Regions from separate parts of the uncultured Dysgonomonas sp. genome, predicted to be linked through region 2. Evidence: riboswitches for the same ligand, from Rfam matches in the RefSeq annotation. Region 2 holds a riboswitch; each other region holds the start of a gene.
What was found. A riboswitch is a leader RNA that binds a small molecule or an ion and turns the genes downstream of it on or off. The one in region 2 is predicted to bind cobalamin.
Positions count from the first base shown of each region.

Region 1: linked by a shared signal. The riboswitch ahead of cobI (precorrin-2 C(20)-methyltransferase) and the one ahead of QZL88_RS09800 (anaerobic ribonucleoside triphosphate reductase) in region 2 are both predicted to bind cobalamin.
Region 3: linked by a shared signal. The riboswitch ahead of QZL88_RS02575 (TonB-dependent receptor) and the one ahead of QZL88_RS09800 (anaerobic ribonucleoside triphosphate reductase) in region 2 are both predicted to bind cobalamin.
Region 4: linked by a shared signal. The riboswitch ahead of QZL88_RS03765 (TonB-dependent receptor) and the one ahead of QZL88_RS09800 (anaerobic ribonucleoside triphosphate reductase) in region 2 are both predicted to bind cobalamin.

Region 1 covers NZ_LT599032.1:571,052-576,297, forward strand. Annotated here, with positions in the region: gene QZL88_RS02515 (MaoC family dehydratase) at 1-354, opposite strand, end outside; cobalamin riboswitch at 817-1,133, shown strand; gene cobI (precorrin-2 C(20)-methyltransferase) at 1,248-1,952, shown strand; gene QZL88_RS02525 (ABC transporter substrate-binding protein) at 1,959-3,089, shown strand; gene QZL88_RS02530 (iron ABC transporter permease) at 3,089-4,123, shown strand; gene QZL88_RS02535 (ABC transporter ATP-binding protein) at 4,128-5,126, shown strand; gene cbiD (cobalt-precorrin-5B (C(1))-methyltransferase CbiD) at 5,123-5,246, shown strand, end outside.
Region 2 covers NZ_LT599032.1:2,381,973-2,385,634, forward strand. Annotated here, with positions in the region: gene QZL88_RS09795 (DUF2284 domain-containing protein) at 1-460, opposite strand, end outside; cobalamin riboswitch at 650-846, shown strand; gene QZL88_RS09800 (anaerobic ribonucleoside triphosphate reductase) at 1,020-3,227, shown strand; gene nrdG (anaerobic ribonucleoside-triphosphate reductase activating protein) at 3,220-3,662, shown strand, end outside.
Region 3 covers NZ_LT599032.1:587,403-592,648, reverse strand. Annotated here, with positions in the region: gene QZL88_RS02590 (family 20 glycosylhydrolase) at 1-419, opposite strand, end outside; gene QZL88_RS02585 (DUF456 domain-containing protein) at 568-1,062, opposite strand; gene QZL88_RS02580 (cobyrinate a,c-diamide synthase) at 1,119-2,417, opposite strand; cobalamin riboswitch at 2,539-2,849, shown strand; gene QZL88_RS02575 (TonB-dependent receptor) at 2,900-5,077, shown strand; gene QZL88_RS02570 (sirohydrochlorin cobaltochelatase) at 5,087-5,246, shown strand, end outside.
Region 4 covers NZ_LT599032.1:864,784-870,029, forward strand. Annotated here, with positions in the region: gene QZL88_RS03755 (hypothetical protein) at 1-329, shown strand, start outside; gene QZL88_RS03760 (hypothetical protein) at 462-1,589, shown strand; cobalamin riboswitch at 1,805-1,981, shown strand; gene QZL88_RS03765 (TonB-dependent receptor) at 2,090-4,081, shown strand; gene QZL88_RS03770 (DUF5074 domain-containing protein) at 4,165-5,246, shown strand, end outside.

The sequences.
Region 1 (5,246 bases), 1.8 Mb from region 2:
AAGCGAGGCCAAAGTAACCCGTAAACGTACTTCACTGTCGACAATTACCGCCTGATTAAACTTCAACTTTTCGATACCGTAATTTATCAGCATCTTTATATTGTTTACCTCTATTATCTGATCCCAAAGATAGGGCAAGATAGATACCATGAGGTAACCATGTGCAATTGTACTTTTGAAAGGACTCTCTACCTTAGCTCTTTCTTCATTTACATGGATCCATTGATAGTCAAGTGTAGCTTCTGCAAATTTGTTGATGCGGTCTTGAGATATTTTCAGCCAATCAGAAGTCCCCAGTTCCTTTCCTACATACTGCTCAAAATCGGCATAGGAATTAATAATAAGTTTTGCCATAATAGTTAATTAACAAATACAGTATAAAAATATTGATATTAAACGATATTACCAAATAAACATAATAAGGAATATAAATTTAACTATATTTTTTCGCGATTTAATAATTTCCTCTACTATAACACACTTTCGATGCAGCATGTAATCTAAAATTTAACAAGAAACGCATTAATTCCTTTATCAAAAAACTTGACAAACTTGACAACTTTTACACATTTTTTATCTGTCAGCTTTTTCGTTCATTTCAACTTTGTATCCAACTTAAAACTTGACAAAGTTGACATATTTTCATATTTTCCACCTGTCAGTTTTTACTCTTATTGTAAGACTCTCCTGAGGAATAACGTCGGCTTCTAATATTTCAAAGAACGCTTGTTTCATTTTATTGAATACATCAATCATTTACTTATAGATAAAGTTATTTGACTTACATTATATAAATCTTTATAAATTTAATTCCATATCTTTGCACTAAATTTTGGTGTTACAAATCCGCATTACCGGATGAGTAATTAAAAGGGAATCAGGTGTAAATCCTGAACAGACCCGCTGCTGTAAGCTCTTTTCAGTGAGCAGTTAACAGTCATCAGTTAACAATTTTGCTGAAAAAAGTCTTTGAACAATACCAAACACCACTGTTTCACAGTAATCAGTGATACAGTAATCAGTTAACAGTTTTTTTGACTGTTTACTGATAACTGCTAACTGTTTACTGAAAATGGGAAGGCCGTTCAAGGATGGAGCAAGTCAGAAAACCTGCCAAAGCGTTATTAGTTGAAAGCTCGAGGTTTAGGCTTAAAATACTGCTTACAGACAACATTTGTACCTGTTCGTCTATTTTTCCTATACTAAAAGCATCTTATTTTTTAACTCCAATAAAATGGATTGTATAGATGTTTGATTCTGTTATGTTCGTATCTCTCGGTCCCGGAGACCCGGAACTGATAACCTTGAAAGGTTTGAAAACACTGCAAGAAGCAGATTTAATATTTTGTCCGTCAACCGCCCTTCCCGGAGGAAAAAGGTCCTCAAGGGCAAAGGATGTCTTATTGCAATTGGGCGTCGATGAATCAAAGCTGAACACATTCAATGTACCGATGAACAAAGACCGTTCACTGGCCATTGAAAGCTACAAGGCTGTGGCGAAAGAAATATCGGATAAGTATAAATCCGGACATAAAATAGCTGTTACAGCCGAAGGAGATGCCGGATTCTACTCTACCATTTACTACATAAGCGAATATCTTACACAGGAGAATATACCGGTCAGCCGTATCGCGGGCGTGCCTGCATTTATAGCCTGTGGCACTCTGGCCAATATTCACATTGTGAAACAAGAGGAAGAACTCGAAGTTATTCCGGGTACCATAACATTAGACAGCCTGAAAGAAAAGATCAAAAGAGAGAAAACCGTTGTACTAATGAAAACTTCGCAGTGCGAACAGGTAATAAAGGAAGCATTAGAAAATATTCAGGACGTCACTTTCCACTATTTTGAGAATGTTGGGATTTTAGGCAAGGAGTTCTATACTCCTAATAGAGAAGAAATACTCAATCGTAAATTTCCTTACTTTTCACTAATTATAATCCGCAAATAGACCAATATGAAAATCCTTGTCCATTCAATAATCCTGCTTGCTTTTGGCTGCTTCATTGCATGCAACCCGAATAAGAAAGACAGCAACAATATCTTCGGCTCGCACGATACTTTAAATATCAAATATGCAAAAGGCTTTACCGTGTCCGAACATGGAAATTACAAGCTGGTGGATATACACGATCCTTCCGGGGAAAGCGATACCAAATATCAATATGCTTTATTGAAAAGAGGGGAAAATAAAACCGGCATACCTGCCGGATACCAGATTATAGAAGTCCCCGTAAGAAGCGTGGTATGTATGACCACCCTGCAAATTTCCAATTTTATCAAATTAGACGCTGTGGACAAAATAGCAGGGATAACCAGCACCCGTTTCCTGTTCAATCCTCAGCTAAACGAACAATTAAAAACCGGAAAAACAAGCAAAATCGGTATCGAAGGCGAGTTTGACAACGAAGTGGTTATGGCTCTCGATCCCGATATTATCCTTGTTTCGCCCTTCAAGCGTGGAGGTTATGATGCTATCCGCAATCTGGATATTCCTCTGATCAGCTTTTTAGGCTATAAAGAATCGTCTCCTCTGGGGCAAGCCGAATGGATAAAATTTACGGGTCTATTATTGGGCATGGAAGAGCAGGCCGGTAAACAATTCGATGAAATAGAAGAAAAATATAACCAGTTGAAATCACTTGCCGCCTCGGTGGCGCATAAGCCATCAGTACTCAGTGGGGAACTGCATTCGGGCAATTGGTATGTCGTAGGAGGAAACAGTTATCTGGCGCAACTCTTCCGCGATGCGGGAGCATCCTATTTTATGAAAAACGATGATGAATCGGGAGGATTTTATGTAGATTTCGAAACTGTATATTCTCAGGGCGCAAATGCCGAATACTGGCGTATGGTAAACAGCCACAACGGAATGTTCAGCTATGAAGCACTGAAACAAAGCGACGCACGTTACGCCGACTTCAAAGCATACAAAGATAAAAAGCTTATCTATTGCAATCTCAGGGAAAAGCCCTTCTATGAAAATACGCCTGTAGAACCGGAAGTTGTACTGGCCGACCTGATAAAGATATTCCACCCCGAGTTGTTACCCGAACACACACCTGTATATTATGAACTATTGAAATAATGAAACGTCATATACTTTTACTCGCACTTATTTTTGCATCTATCCTGTTGTTTTTCACACTCAATCTTGTATTGGGAACTATCTCCATACCCGTAGGTTCTATCTGGAATATATTATCCGGAACAGGAGATGAACCGCTGATATGGCAGAATATAATCTGGAAATCCCGTTTTCCCCAGACACTCACAGCCTTGGTTGCGGGAGCAGGTTTATCTATAAGCGGGTTACAGATGCAGACCGTATTCCGTAATCCCTTGGCGGGTCCCTCCGAATTGGGTATCAGTTCGGGAGCAAGCCTCGGTGTAGCTTTCATTATCCTTCTGTCGGGAAGCATTGCCGGAACGGCGTTGAGTACTTTAGGCTTTTTCGGGGAAGTGGCTGTATCTGTGGCGGCTATTGCCGGGGCAATGACTGTAATGGCAATCATAATAGCCATTTCGCAACGGGTAAGGGGAAATGTCATACTCCTTATCATCGGAGTCATGATAGGCTATATAGCGACCGCCATTATCGGCGTCCTTAAATTTTTCAGCAACGATGAAGATGTCAGGGCATATGTAATATGGGGACTGGGCAGTTTCGCGAAAGTATCGGGTAATCAGGTCTATACTTTCGTCTTTATAATGGCCGTACTTATTCCGCTTTCATTCCTGCTTATCAAGACTCTGAACCTTATGCTGCTCGGCGATGGCTATGCCCGTAATTTAGGGCTGAATATAAAACGTGCCCGCCTGTATGTAATCTGCTGTTCATGTGTCATCACGGCTATCATCACGGCTTATTGTGGGCCTATTGTCTTTTTGGGGCTGGCCGTACCCCATCTGTGCCGTACTATATTTGTCTCGTCCGACCACCGGATACTGATGCCTGCCGTCACACTCACCGGGGCATCCCTTGCCCTACTATGCAACCTGATAGCACGCATGCCGGGTTTTGAAGGGGCATTACCCATCAACTCGGTGACGGCACTCATAGGTGCGCCGATAGTTATATCGGTATTATTCGGAAAACGTAAGAATGAGATAACGGAATAGGAAAATGAAACAAAAGACAATCGACATACAGCATCTTTCGATAGGATATTCTTCAAAAGAGAATAGCATCACTGTCGCCGAAAATATAACATCATCCATCTTCAGTGGGGAACTTACCTGCTTGCTCGGAGCCAACGGGATAGGCAAGTCTACCTTGCTGCGGACACTTTCGGCTTTCCAGCCCAAATTGTCGGGCAGTATCTATATACGCGGAAAGGAAATAAAAGAATATAGCGAAAAGGAATTTGCTACCCTCGCCAGTGTAGTCCTGACCGAAAAGTTCGATATAAAAAACATGAGCGCCCGCGAACTTATCGGCTTGGGACGCAGCCCATATACAGGATTCTGGGGACAACTGAATAAAGAAGATAAAGAGATCGTAGATAAGGCCATCGCGATGGTGAAAATAGAAAATCTGGCGCACAGGATGGTACATACACTAAGTGACGGGGAACGGCAGAAAGTGATGATCGCAAAAGCGCTGGCGCAGGAAACACCGATAATCCTTCTGGATGAGCCTACTGCTTTTCTCGATTTTCCGAGTAAAGTAGAGATCATGCAATTGCTGCACCAACTATCCCGCAAGACGAATAAGACTATTTTCCTTTCCACTCACGATCTGGAACTGGCGCTCCAGATAGCTGATAAAATATGGCTGATGGACAAACAGAGCGGAATAAAGATAGGAACACCCGAAGACCTGTCCCTGGATGGCAGCCTCAGCAGTTTTTTTGCAAAAAAAGGAATAATCTTCGATCAGGATACGGGACTGTTTAGAATAGAGAATGAATCGGACAGGCAGATAAAGCTACTTGGACACGGACAAAAATATACAATGATAAGAAAAGCACTGCAACGGAATGGAATACTGGCTTCGCGGCAGTTTAACACCGATTCTTACATTGATATTACAGATAACGGGATAAAAATTTGTATACCGGAGCAACCGGACTTATTAATTTCCAGCATTGAAGAATTACTGGACAATATACATCAGCTATGATACTTATATTCGGCGGAACAACAGAAGGACGCAAAGCCCTATCGGTGTGTGATGGAGCCGCCAAACCATATTATTATTCCACGAAAGGTGATTTGCAGAAAGTGGTAAGTGTGCATGCTA
Region 2 (3,662 bases):
TCGCGATATCAAAGCCAAAAGATTCTAATGAGTGACGTATTTTATCAGGATAGCGGCATAGTTGCCCTTTAATCCGTGTACAATCGTTATCGGGACAGAGATGGCAAGTACCCGCAAAGAATGCTTTACTATCCGGATACTTAGATTCGAGCTTCAATAGCTGCTTATCTAGTTCGTGCCTTACATCAGCAATGATCCCAGCACCTGTCCGACGGCTTATTTCAGCCTCCACACATTTCAACCGTACATTTTCCGAGAGACTTATCTTCGTTCCTATAATATATACGCTTTCATAGCCGGATAGATAACCATCCATATCGAAATCATAGGGAGGACATGCCCAGCAATTATTATACTTATTGCATTGTTTGCAGAATACGATAAACTTACTTACATCCCTGTAATTTGTTATATAATCCGTTGCAGAAATATTCGATACAAAATTATTTATCAAGTACATCCTTTTATTAAAAAAGTTTTCAACAAAGGTATATTTATTTAAATCAATCATACCATTTAGAAAACTTTTCAACAATACCCAAAATTTATTTAGCTGATAATATGAAACTTAAAATTAGTTTTGGAAAACTTCAGTATTATTTTAAGATAAATAAATCTCATTTCTGAAAACCATATAAAAAAATAATTTACCTTTGTTGTCATATACGGTTCTGAAATAAAATCGGATGAAAAGGGAATCAGGTGTAAGTCCTGAACTATCCCCGTAGCTGTAAATTTCAAGAAAAAGCGAGGCTCTCACGCCACTGATTAACAGACAACTGAATATTGGGAAGGCGCCTAGCAGAGAAATGAGTCAGAAGACCTGCCGTGTATACATTCGTAGCTTTCGGGAGAAAAGCGATAGAATAGGATATGCGGTGACTTTACATCATTAATCTCTCTTCGCCTATTTTGCTCTCTTTCCCCGTCAGTTACATTGAAACAATGTATCATTAATTAACAATTGACTACGCGAAAGCGGGTCGAATACTTTCTTTTACTTATAACATAATACAACCATGATCCAGACAGTTGTAAAAAGAGACGGACGCATCGTCGGCTTCAATGAAGAAAAGATAATGGCAGCCATTCGCAAAGCCATGTTACACACCGAACAAGGAGAAGACTCTTCCCTGATAAGACGCATCACGGATTTTGTTTCTTGCCAGGGAAACGAACAAATGACTGTAGAACAAATTCAGGACATGGTAGAGGTGGAGCTGATGAAAAGCCCACGCAAAGAAGCCGCCAAGAAATATATCGCTTACCGCGATCAGCGGAGTATTGCCCGAAAAGCCAAGACCCGCGACATGTTTCTCGAAATCATAGAAACCAAATCGAACGATATCACACGCGAAAACGCCAATATGAACGCCGATACCCCGGCAGGAATGATGATGAAATTCGCGAGTGAAACAACCAAGCCTTTTGTCGACGACTACTTGCTGCTGCCGGAAGTAAAAGAAGCCGTCCGCCGAAATTATTTACATATTCATGACAAGGATTATTATCCGACCAAAAGCCTCACCTGCGTACAACACCCGCTAGATAAGATACTTCAACATGGATTCAATGCCGGACATGGCGAATCACGCCCTGCTAAACGTATTGAAACTGCAAGCATGCTCGGCTGTATATCTATGGAAACAGCCCAGAATGAAATGCATGGCGGTCAATCCATCCCTGCTTTCGATTTTTATCTGGCACCTTTTGTCAGGCGCAGCTTTATTGAAGAGATAAAAGTGCTGGAACAGATAAACGGACTTGACTACAAACACCTTTACGAAACACCGATAGAAGATTACCTATCAAAAAATTTGACAGGATTACAGGGTGACGAAAAAATTGTCCAGCATGCCATAAACCGTACTGTGAGTCGTGTACATCAGTCGATGGAAGCCTTCATCCACAACATGAACACCATACACTCCCGGGGAGGCAACCAGGTGGTATTCAGCTCTATCAATTATGGAACGGATACTTCTGCCGAAGGAAGGTGCATCATGCGGGAACTGTTAATCAGCACAGATGAAGGCGTGGGCAACGGAGTAACAGCCATTTTCCCGATACAGATATGGAAAAAGAAGCGGGGAGTAAGCTATTTACCAACAGACCGGAATTACGATTTATACCAACTGGCATGCAAGGTGAGTGCGCATCGTTTCTTCCCTAACTTCCTGAATCTGGACGCGACATTCAACCAACATGAAGAATGGAATGAGAACGATCCCCGCCGCTTTGAGTACGAGGTGGCAACAATGGGCTGCCGTACCCGTGTATTCGAAAACCGCTTTGGAAAGAAAACTTCGGTAGGCAGAGGCAATCTTTCTTTCTCTACACTCAATCTGGTACGCATTGCACTAGAATGCAGAAACATAGAAAACGAGAAGGAAAGAATCGTCTGTTTTTACAGGCAACTGGATCAGATGCTCGATCTGGCCGCTCTCCAATTACATCGCCGCTTCGAATTTCAAAAGACAGCTGCTCCCAAACAGTTTCCGTTACTTATGTCGGTGCTGTGGGAAGGATGCGAACAACTGGCAGGCGAGGATACGATAGAGAAAGTTATCAATCAGGGTACATTGGGCATAGGTTTCATCGGGCTTGCCGAGGCTTTGGTCGCCCTCATCGGCAAGCACCACGGAGAAGATGAAAATGCGCAGAAACTGGGTCTGGAAATAATAACATATATGAGAGACCGGGCAAATGAGTATTCTGATAAATATCAGCACAACTATAGTGTACTGGCTACTCCCGCCGAAGGGCTCGCCGGAAGGTTTACACGACGCGACAAAAAAGACTTCGGACTTATCGAAGGAATTACAGACCGGGAGTATTATACAAACTCAAACCATGTACCTGTATATTATCCATGTAGCGCACATCAGAAAGCCAAGGTTGAAGCTCCATATCACGATCTCACACGTGGTGGACATATATTCTATGTTGAAATGGATGGCGATGCCACTCATAATCCCGAAGCCATTATGACTGTCGTAGATATGATGGATAAATACAATATTGGCTATGCTTCGGTGAACCACAACCGGAACCGTTGCCTGAAATGCGGATACGAAAATGCTGCTACACAGATAAATGAGTGCCCTCGTTGCGGAAGTATGCAGATAGACCGTCTGCAACGCATAACAGGCTATCTGGTAGGTACTACCGATAGATGGAATAGTGCAAAACTAGCCGAACTTAACGACCGCATTGTCCATGAATAATAATATATCGATACTGAATATCATACGCGACACGACTGTAGATGGCCCCGGATTCCGGACTGCCATCTACGCTGCCGGATGCACACACCTTTGCAAAGGGTGCCACAATCCCCATTCGTGGAATATTGAGCACGGTAAAACATATCCTATCGATAATTTATTGGAGGAAATTAAAGAATCGGAGTTTGCGAATGTGACTTTTACAGGAGGTGATCCCTTTATGCAGGTAGAAGGGTTTACAGAACTGGCCCGACGGATCAAATCTGAAACAGATAAAGATATCTGGTGTTACACCGGGTATATATATGAGCAAATCATAAGGTCAGAAAGGCTATCCCGGATACTTCCCTATATAGATGTACTTGTAGACGGGCGATATGTTGAATCACTGAAAGACGAATCCCTTATCTTCAGAGGCAGCAGCAACCAACGGTT
Region 3 (5,246 bases), 1.8 Mb from region 2:
AACTGCATAACTGTTTGCATGCCATAGAATAATCCTTGGGCCGTTTTCGCCTGTATATCTATACCTTGATGTGTTATGTCTAATGTATATCCTTCATCATTGAGAGTGAGGTCGGGTACAATATTCAGGCTTATGTAATCAGAAGCCGGTTTGTCTTTTACTGTTTTAAGGTCATATCCGGTTGAGGCCTTTATCTTTGCGGAAAAATAAGCAGCAACCTTTTCTATATCTGTATTGCCTGCGACGAAAACAATCCTCTTAGAAAGCTTGAAAGTGTCTTGCTTTTGTATCAGTTCGAGCGGGATAGGAGTAATGTTTATACTTTGGTTGTAAGGCTTCTCTACAGTTGGTTCCGGACCGTTGCACGACGTTATCAGTACCATAGCTGTCAGAGAAAACAAAGGAACTAGTTTTTTCATTAGCATAACGATTTAATTTTAATTAAGGGTTCTCTATAATATACAAATATAGGGATCGTTTAGCTTAGTTGTATTTTAAATCTGTTAATTAACATTTGGGTGATATGTGGATGTAAATGTTAAAAAGAGAGTGCCGTCTATAAAAGTTTCAGAAAAAGATACCAATTACCTCTTTGAAGAAGTAAAAAGCAAGAATGAAAGCTACAGCCAGTTTCATTACAGTTCCGGCCATAAATCCGATAAAAGCTCCAAACCCGGCCTTAAGAGCGGGCTTTGGTTCTTTGCCGTCTATCAGTTCTCCAATAAAGGCTCCTAGAAACGGGAAAAGGATAATACCGAAGGGTTGAAGAAAGAACAGACCGAAGATAATCCCTACCGCACTACCCCAAATACCCTTCTTCCCTCCGCCGAATTTCTGGGTACCCCATACCGGGATATAGAAATCGAGTATTTGTACAATGATGACAACAATGGCCCATATGATTAAGAACTGAGTGGAAAATTCAACTTTCGACGTCAGATGTAAAAGAAAGATACCTGCATAGCTGAGAGGAATACCCGGTAGTACGGGCACGATACAACCCACTATGCCCGTGATAATGAGAATTGCTCCTATTATGGTAAGAATGATATCGATAGCCATCTGTTATATATTTCTACAAATATAATAACTAAATAGATGCACAGGAGTCTCTTTTCTTAAAATATATCCATCAGATTGTCCATATCTGCCCAGTACAGATGCGTGTAACCTGCGATGACATTCTTATAGCGTAATAGTTTAGTATCTGTGGCTTGCCCTTTGGCTGTGTATTGTTGTACAACGCTTTGTTGTTCGCTATTTATTGTGGAGTAGTGAAATTCGTGTCCTTTCAGCGACAGACCATTATACTTGAATTGTCTGTAACCCAGTTTGAGCTTCATATTCTCCATTGTGGCTTTTTGGTCGAAAATGTTTACCATCGGGTATTCAGTACCATTCTCATGGGAGATAGATGAAGATAAGTACATCATACCTCCACATTCGGCGAGGACTTTACCTCCGGCTTCAACGTAATGGCGGATACTGTCCTGCATTGTCCGGTTATTACTTAATTCGCTAAGATATAACTCGGGGTATCCTCCGGGCAGGTAAATAAAATCGGATTCAGGTAATTGCTTGTCGGATAACGGGCTGAAGTAGGATACTGTGCCTAATCTTTTCAGGTATTCGATATTTTCATGGTACATGAAGTTGAATGCTGAATCTCGGGCAACACTTATTCTTAAACCTTGTAAGGGTACATTAGTTTCTTTTGTTACTTCTATATGCGGTTGTCTCCTTACTGTAATGGACAAGAGCTTATCTATATCTATATGCTTTTCTATCAGGTCAGCAGCCTTGTCCGCGAAATCATCGAAGCGGTATTGTTCGTCGATATTCAAACCCAGATGGCGGGATGGAATTTCTATATCAGTATTCTTGGGCAGATAGCCTAATGGTTCAAGTCCTACATCGTGACAGGCATCTTTTAGGAAATTATAGTGGCTTTCGGAAGCTACAAAATTGAAAATGACACCTGCGATATTCACCCTATCAGAGAAATTCTTGAAACCATAAAGCAGGGCCGCCGCCGAATAAGCCATCGACTTCGCATTCAGGACTAAAATGACAGGGATATCCAGTTTCTCCGCTATTTGCGCACTGCTTCCATTCATGCGGTCGTATCCGTCGAATAGTCCCATAACACCTTCGGTAATACAAACATCTTTACCCGATGAATATTTATTATACAAATTCTTTATATGGTTTTCAGACGATAGGAACAGGTCGAGATTGACTGATTCGGTTCCTGCTGCCAGGACATGATATTTGGTGTCTATATAGTCCGGTCCACATTTAAAAGGTTGTACACTCAGACCTCTGTTCCGGAGTGCCCTCAATAAACCTAAAGTAATTGTAGTTTTACCGGAACCGGACGCTATTGCCGAGATAAGGGAATGGGATGTATATGCCATGATTCTTCTTTTTCTTCAGCAAAAGTATAAAATATGAGATATGAAACCTGTATCGATATATAGAAAATAACATAGATGCAAATTATTTCCTTAAATACTTTTTTCTGATATTTAAAAAAATTAACTTTGCCGCCGCTAAGGTGATGTAAACAGACATCCGTCTTTTTACATAAAAGGGAATCCGGTTAAAGTCCGGAACAGTGCCCGCTACTGTAAGCTCTATTCAGTTAACAGTTAACAGTCATCGGTTAACAATGTTTCTGAAAAAAGTCTTTGAACAAGACCAAATACCACTGATTGAAAGTTATCGTGCATCAGTCAACTGTTATCAATTCTTTGTTAACTGTTAACTGCTCACTGTTAACTGAATGTCGGGAAGGCCGTTCAAAGATGGAGTAAGTCAGGAAACCTGCCTAGCATACAATAAATTAAATATTCTCGGGGCCAAGAATATAATTACTAACATTATACTTCGCATTTTAATGAGAAAAAAAGTATTGGTTACAGCCATCTTGTGCTGTATTGTAAACATGGCATTTGCCCAAATGACCTTAAAGGGAAAAGTCGTGGATGAAAATGAGAAACCTGTTGCGGGTGCCAGTGTATGGATCGAATATACCACACTGGGAACTTCGACGGACGAGAACGGAGAGTTTAGTTTGCAGAGAGTACCCGAAGGCAAACACAGATTAAGAGCATCGACACTCGACTACAATGGAGCTAAGATTGATATTGCATCTTCCTGCGAAGATATCTTATTCGTCTTAAAAAAATCCCCACTAAAACTTAATGAAGTAGTAGTTACAGGTACAGGTACGCACAACAGATTAAAGAATACCCCTGTAGCAATGGATATGATAACCAAAAAGGAACTGGAGAATATAAATGTCCCTACATTCGAAAATGCCATGATGTCCATCAGTCCATCCTTCTCTTTCATGACTAACGCTATGGGTTCGTATATGCAGATGAACGGATTAAGCAATCGTTACATCCTTGTATTGGTAGATGGAAAGAAACTGGCAGGAGATGTATCGGGTAATACAGACCTGTCGCGGATAAATATGAAGAATGTAAAGCGTATAGAGGTGTTGAAAGGTGCTGCATCTGCATTATATGGATCCGAGGCAATGGGAGGGGTTATCAATATTATCACTGAGAATCCTAAAGAATCCATCTATATAACATCCGATACCCGCTATGCCGAATATGGCCAATTTTCGCAGGCTATAAACGCTGATGTGAATTACAAATGGCTGTCCTCATCAACTTCTTTTCAGCGCAACCAAAGCGATGGCTGGCAGTTGAACACACAGGAAACATCGGGAGATAAGTTGATAGATACTGATAAAATGGCTGTGAACACGAATTATTCTGATGTGGTGAGTCAGAAATTCACAGTAAAGCCGGCTAAATCTCTAAGCATATACGCAGAAGGAAGCCTCTATGACAAGAAGCTGAAAAGACCAGTATCGTCATATGCGTATAATATGAAATATGAAGATTACAATATAGGAGCGGGAGCAAGGTATATGCTTAAAGATCTGGCTGTAATTACATTGGACTTATATACTGACAATTTTGAATATTACCGTGAATACATCAAGGATGATGGAAATTATAAAAACGGAGAAGAATCGAAAGAAAGAAGACAGAAATACTATGATGCCAATCTGAAAGGCATATTCAATTTAGGAAAGTACAATCGTCTTTCGGTAGGAACGCAATACCAGTTGGACTATATCGAAAGCCAGTCGGATACAAAAGACGGTTCGAGAGATGTATATACATATTCGGTATATGCGCAGGATGAGATAAAGCTGCTGGATAGCAAACTGCAATTCGTGCCGGGATTCCGCTATGTTTATAATGAAGCTTTCGGTAACAGGCTTACGCCAAAGTTGTCGGGAATGTATTCACTCGATCATTTCAATTTCAGGGCATCTTATTCAGCCGGATTCCGCGCTCCTGATATGAAAGAACTATATACAAGGACTATAACACGTTCTACTTTAAGCCTTGGTAATTCCGATTTGAAACCGGAATCATCCAACTATTACTCACTCAATACTGAATACCACAACGATTTTCTGACAGTTTCTGTTACAGGGTATATTAACCGGATAAAGAATATTATCCAGACAAGGGATGTTACCGAAACGATAACTGAAGACGAAAAGAATGAAGGGATAAAGAAAAAACAGGTATACACCAATTCATCCAGAGCTCGTGTAAACGGATTCGAAACCTCCGTGAATTCATATCTCGGAGCAGGACTGAGTATAGGGTTGGGCTACAGTTATGTAAATTCCAAGGATTACGATACAGGTAAGCCGTTGGTACGTTCCAGCAAGCATATTGGTACAGGAAATGTAAACTGGAATAAAAAATGGTGGATTGTAGATTCGAACATAAACTTTAACGGACGGATACAGAGCAGCCGTTATATGGGAGATAAAGATCCTGCGCGCGCATATAATCAATGGAATCTGGCTACCCGCCATCGTTTGAAGAATTTCAACGGTTTTGTTGTAGAACCGGGCTTCGGTATCGAAAATATTTTTGATTTTGTGGACGACAAGCCTTTCGGCGCAAATTATGCTACACTGTCTCCCGGACGGGTTTTCTATGTGAGTTTGTCTTTAAAGTTTAGCAAATAATCAGGATATATGAAAAAGATTTTAGCAACTATATTACTATATATTACAGTCTTACCGTTTTTTGCTCATGGTGGTGGAAATTATGAGCATTCCGATTTCTTCAAAACGATGAAGCCGGGAGATAAGGCTGCTATTCTGATGGTGCATTTTGGAACTACACATGCCGATA
Region 4 (5,246 bases), 1.5 Mb from region 2:
CGGGAAAATGGCTTATATTCTCTAAATTTGCAACAAAGACGAACTATGCATCTCAGAAGATGTTTACCTGGTCCCATATATTTATTCCGGGCCAAACAGTGCCGACAGCAACTATCGGCGCCGATGTAGAAGACGCAACGTCAACATCGTCACCTGAACTAACTTACCTGATCGATGTATCTGCTAATACAAAAATCTGTGTTGTAGCCAGTTCATCCAACAATCAGACATGGCTGGTAGAAGAAGATGGTACCGGAGCAGCCAAGGTAGAGTTCGGAGAACCTTATTTTTTTGCTATTATGATAGAAGATTATAATGAAGACGAATAACACCTTATTATATATAATAGAAAATAAAATCTTTTAAAGAAGAATATACATATATAAAATGAATATATATGATCTTTGAAAAATAAGCCATAGTATTTTGATATAATTTACAAACACAAAACTATTTACATTATGAAACATAGATATATCCTTATTCCCATTTTTACAATATTAGCCATAGGTTCTACCAAAGGACAAATAGTTATAGGGACGGATAAAGAACCCGAGAAATTCTGTATTGTAGAAGTAGAAAGTAAAAAAGGAGGTATACGTCTACCGAGAATACCAGATACCAATAAAAATAATATGATAACAACACACTCATTAACGAGTAATCCTGAGTCTGCGGGGCTGGTTATCTATAATTCAACGAATAATATTATCGAATTCTGGGATGGTAACAGATGGGTAGCTTTGTCAAATAAGATATCAGGGGCAAACGGCTTAACAGATACCAATGGCAAAGAGCTATGGCTAGGAGGTAAGCTCGATGATAACACAACTGTACAAATGAATAACAACGAATTGAAGATACAGCATAATCCTGCTGCAAAATTTATTATCAATGATACAATGGTTGTAGTAAACAATAAGATTGTGGACATACGCGTCGCCCGGGAATTTATGGTTAACGATACGGTTATAAGTATAAAAGGAAAGTATGTAGATATGCGACCGGCCATCTTATCTATTAATAACAATACATTCAGTATGAATGAAAGCGGAAGGACCAGAATGACCGGAACGTTCCAGTATACAGATGGTACCCAGGATCAAGGACATCTGCTTACAGCCAATAATAAAGGTGATGCATACTGGGGCGCATTAAGGCCTTTAGGGACTGTAAAGTCAACTTCAATTAACAACAACAAAGGTTTTGCCAGTAGCACAGTACAAGTATCTGACGGTATGCTTGAATTGCCTGCCGGACAATGGCTGATATTTGCTAAATTCAATTCGAACATGAATGCCTCACTTACAGGAATGTATCATTGGATATTATTATCTTCAAAAACACCGAGTCAAAGCAGTTACACCACCATATCCAGAGCCGGAGCCAATCCAGAGAAGAAGACCGCCGGAACGGGTATAAAGTCATATGCCACTCCATTTATATTACATTATGTAAACATAAAGGAGAAAACTCAATATATTATACAGGCTGGCACCAGTAACGCAGGCAATTCGGCTACTGTATCCGAAACATGGATAGGTAATTCTTATTTTTATGCACTGCGAATTGATATTCCGACCGACTAATAAACAGAAGTTGAAATATAGATAAAAAAACATTTCAATTTTAGTTTTGCTTTTTCAAAATAATCTTCCATCTCAAATATAAGAAAGGCAACCTCTCTTATATTTGAGATTTTTATGAGTTCTTCCTCTATATCACATTCTCTCTTATTCCTGATAAGCTCTATAATACTCCTCACAAATAATTATCGCAAAAAAGTAAATCTTCTATAATATTGTGTATCTTTGCACTACTTTGTTCCATTAAGGATGAAAAGGGAATCAGGTGTAAATCCTGAACAGACCCGCTGCTGTAAGCTCTGGGAATGTTTATATCAAAATACCACTGTTGCAAAATGGGAAGGTGATATAAGCAAGAGTAAGTCAGAAGACCTGCAAAGTAATATTTCGACAGCTTTCGAGGAATAAGGCTTAAGAAACATGCGTAAAAGAATTTAACTACCCTTCTTTTTCTTTGTTCTTATCGGATGCTGCAATTATACTAAAAGATATATTTTGCATAGATGAGAATTTTATTTTCTACCTTTTTATTTTTTTGTTCTTTCGCTGGTACATTTCTACTGGCGCAAACAAATGATAGTATCGAAACACAAAAGCTATCGGAGGTAGAAGTATCTGCACTTATAAAACCGTCGGCTGCCCGCTCGACTACACCACTGCAAGTGATAGACAACGCTGAAATGGAACGGATCGGCATATTATCTGTATCGGATGCCGTACGCAGATTCTCGGGCGTCAGCATAAAAGATTATGGAGGTATCGGTGGCATGAAAACGGTATCTATCAGAGGTATGGGGGCACAGCATACAGCAGTAAGTTATGATGGAATAACAATGAGTAATGTACAATCCGGACAAATAGACATAAGCCGTTTTTCTCTGGATAATGTCTCTATGATTTCTTTATCGATAGGACAATCCGATGATATTTTTCAATCCGCAAGGTCTTATGCTTCCGCCGGAGTACTCCAGATAACAACATTACAACCTACTTTCGACACTAAGCGGAATACATTAAACACAGGGGTCAAAACGGGATCATTCGGACTATTAAATCCAATGGTTTACTATGCCCGTAAAATTAACGGGCGATTTTCTATTTCCGTTAACAGCGGATGGGAACGGGCAGACGGCAGGTATAAATTCACATATAAAAATGCAGAACAGACCGAGGAACGAAAAAGAAGAAATTCTGATGTAAGTATCTGGCGTACGGAGCTTAATTTATATGGCAATTTGGGTAAAGGTGGAAATTTAAATTTCAAGGTGAATTATCTGGATTCGGAAAGAGGCCTGCCAGGATCGGTAATTTTTTACAAAGACGATAATGATGAACGAGTATGGAATAAGGATATTTTTGCCCAGACCTATTACAAAAATACGCTTTCACATAAACTGGAACTAAAGGCACAGGCAAGATTTAGCCGTACATATTACAAATACCTCGCTCTAAATAACAATATATCAGGCAGCAAACAAGAAGACCGCATCACCCAGTTTGAATACTATGCCTCTGCAGGGATTTTATATAAACCTATAGAGGATATCTCTATAAGCCTCTTCGAAGATGTATTTCAAAACCGTCTGAACAGTAATTTTACTGATATAGACAGTCCCTCCCGAAATTCATCCCTGACTGCATTAGCCGCACAATATAATAATAAACATATCACTATTACCGGTAGCCTGTTGGCTACATATGTAAAAGAGGATGCTAAGTCGGGAGAAATACCTGACAACAAGAAAAAGATAACCCCATCTATCAGTCTTTCATATTTGCCTTTCTTAAAGACAAACATAAGATTACGTGCTTCTTATAAAAAGATATTCAGAGTGCCGACATTCGACGATATGTATTATATCAGAATGGGGAATATCAATCTGAAACCAGAATATGCTACTCAATACAATGCCGGTTTGACATGGGTTGGAAAAATATCAGACAAAGTTGATTTTATAAGTATATCTGCCGACGGATATAAAAACAAGGTAGACGATAAGATTGTGCCCTTCCCGACTATGAATATTTTCAAAATGCGTAATTATGGAAAAGTAGACATGACCGGATTAGATATTAATACACGTCTGCACAGTGAGCTTTGCAAAAAGTTATCTATCCAATTGACCGGAAATTACAGCTATCAGAAAGTTATCGACATTACTGACCCTGAAAGTAAAAATTATAGAGACCAGATACCGTATACCCCGCGACACTATGGTTCAGGTGCTATAAGCCTGGAGAACCCATGGATAAATATAGCTTATACTTTAATCGTATCGGGCAAGAGATATGCATTGGATCAGAATATACCTGATAATGAGATAGAATCATATACGAATCATAGTATTTCTTTAAATAAGTCTTTTGATATAAATAAAAGTAAATTACGAGTGCAGCTCAATCTGATTAATTTATCTAATAAAAACTATCAGATCATTAAGTATTATCCTATGCCGGGACGTTCATTTACTTTATCAGCTAATTATCGTTTTTAAATTATATAGAACAGTAGCATACTGTTAAGTTGTAATAACATATTATTAAATACATTCTTTTACTTAATAAAATATTATCTATTATGAAAATGAATAAATTATTCAATGTTCTCTGTTTAATCTCGCTACTAACATTTTCTTTTATATCATGTAGTGATGATGATGACAATGATTTTTTTAATTCTGTTGAAACTCTACCTACGGATATAGCTTTTCTGGACGTAAATTTGAAAGGTGGCGAAATTAGTGGCGAATTAACATGGAAAAAGCCAATCAATACATCTGAACTTTCGTCCATTGTCATTTATGCCTCAAATGACGGCACTACAAAAGAAGCCAGAATAGATGAAGTATCGATTGACAAAGAGAAATATACAGTAGAAGCAAGAAATTATACTAAATATCTCCTGCTCGTTCCTAAAAATAAAAAAGATGTAGAAGGTTCTACCTTTGCCAAGGTGGAAATAACGGACGAAACCGGTAATAACGTTGTCACTGATCTGACATTTGAGGATACTGATTATACAAAAGATAAAATAGCTGGTAAGCTATCATGGACCAAGGCTTCCGGATACATTAATCTTTCAAAACTGATAATTTATACCTCCGAAGATGGTACTATCAAAAAAGATAAACTGGCTGAAGTAAATCCCGATATGGAAGAATATACTATAGCAAGCCGTGATTTGAGCAAATACTTCATCGTAGTTGCTACCGATGCAGAAAATACAGAAGTTGAAGACTTTGCCAAAATTGAAGTAAAAGATGCTTACGAAGTTTCGGGAGTATATATTCTAAACAGTGGAAAGATGGGAAATAATAATTCAAATATCTCATTCTACAATTTCCTTACAACAGAATTTAAAACTAAAGTATTCGAAAGCGCAAACGGGACAAGTCTGGGAGATACAGGCCAGGATATGGTAGTATACGGATCTAAAATGTATATCGCCGTTTATGGCTCCGGAGTTATCTACGTAACGGATAAGCAAGGAAAGAAACTGGCTGCTATCGAATCTGTAAAAGGAGACAAAAAACAGCAACCTCGCGGACTAACCTCATATGAAGGGAAAGTATATGCAACTCTCTATGACGGCTATCTTGCAAAAATAGACACCACTAAACTGGAAATTGAAAGCCAAGTAGCTGTCGGACGTAATCCTGA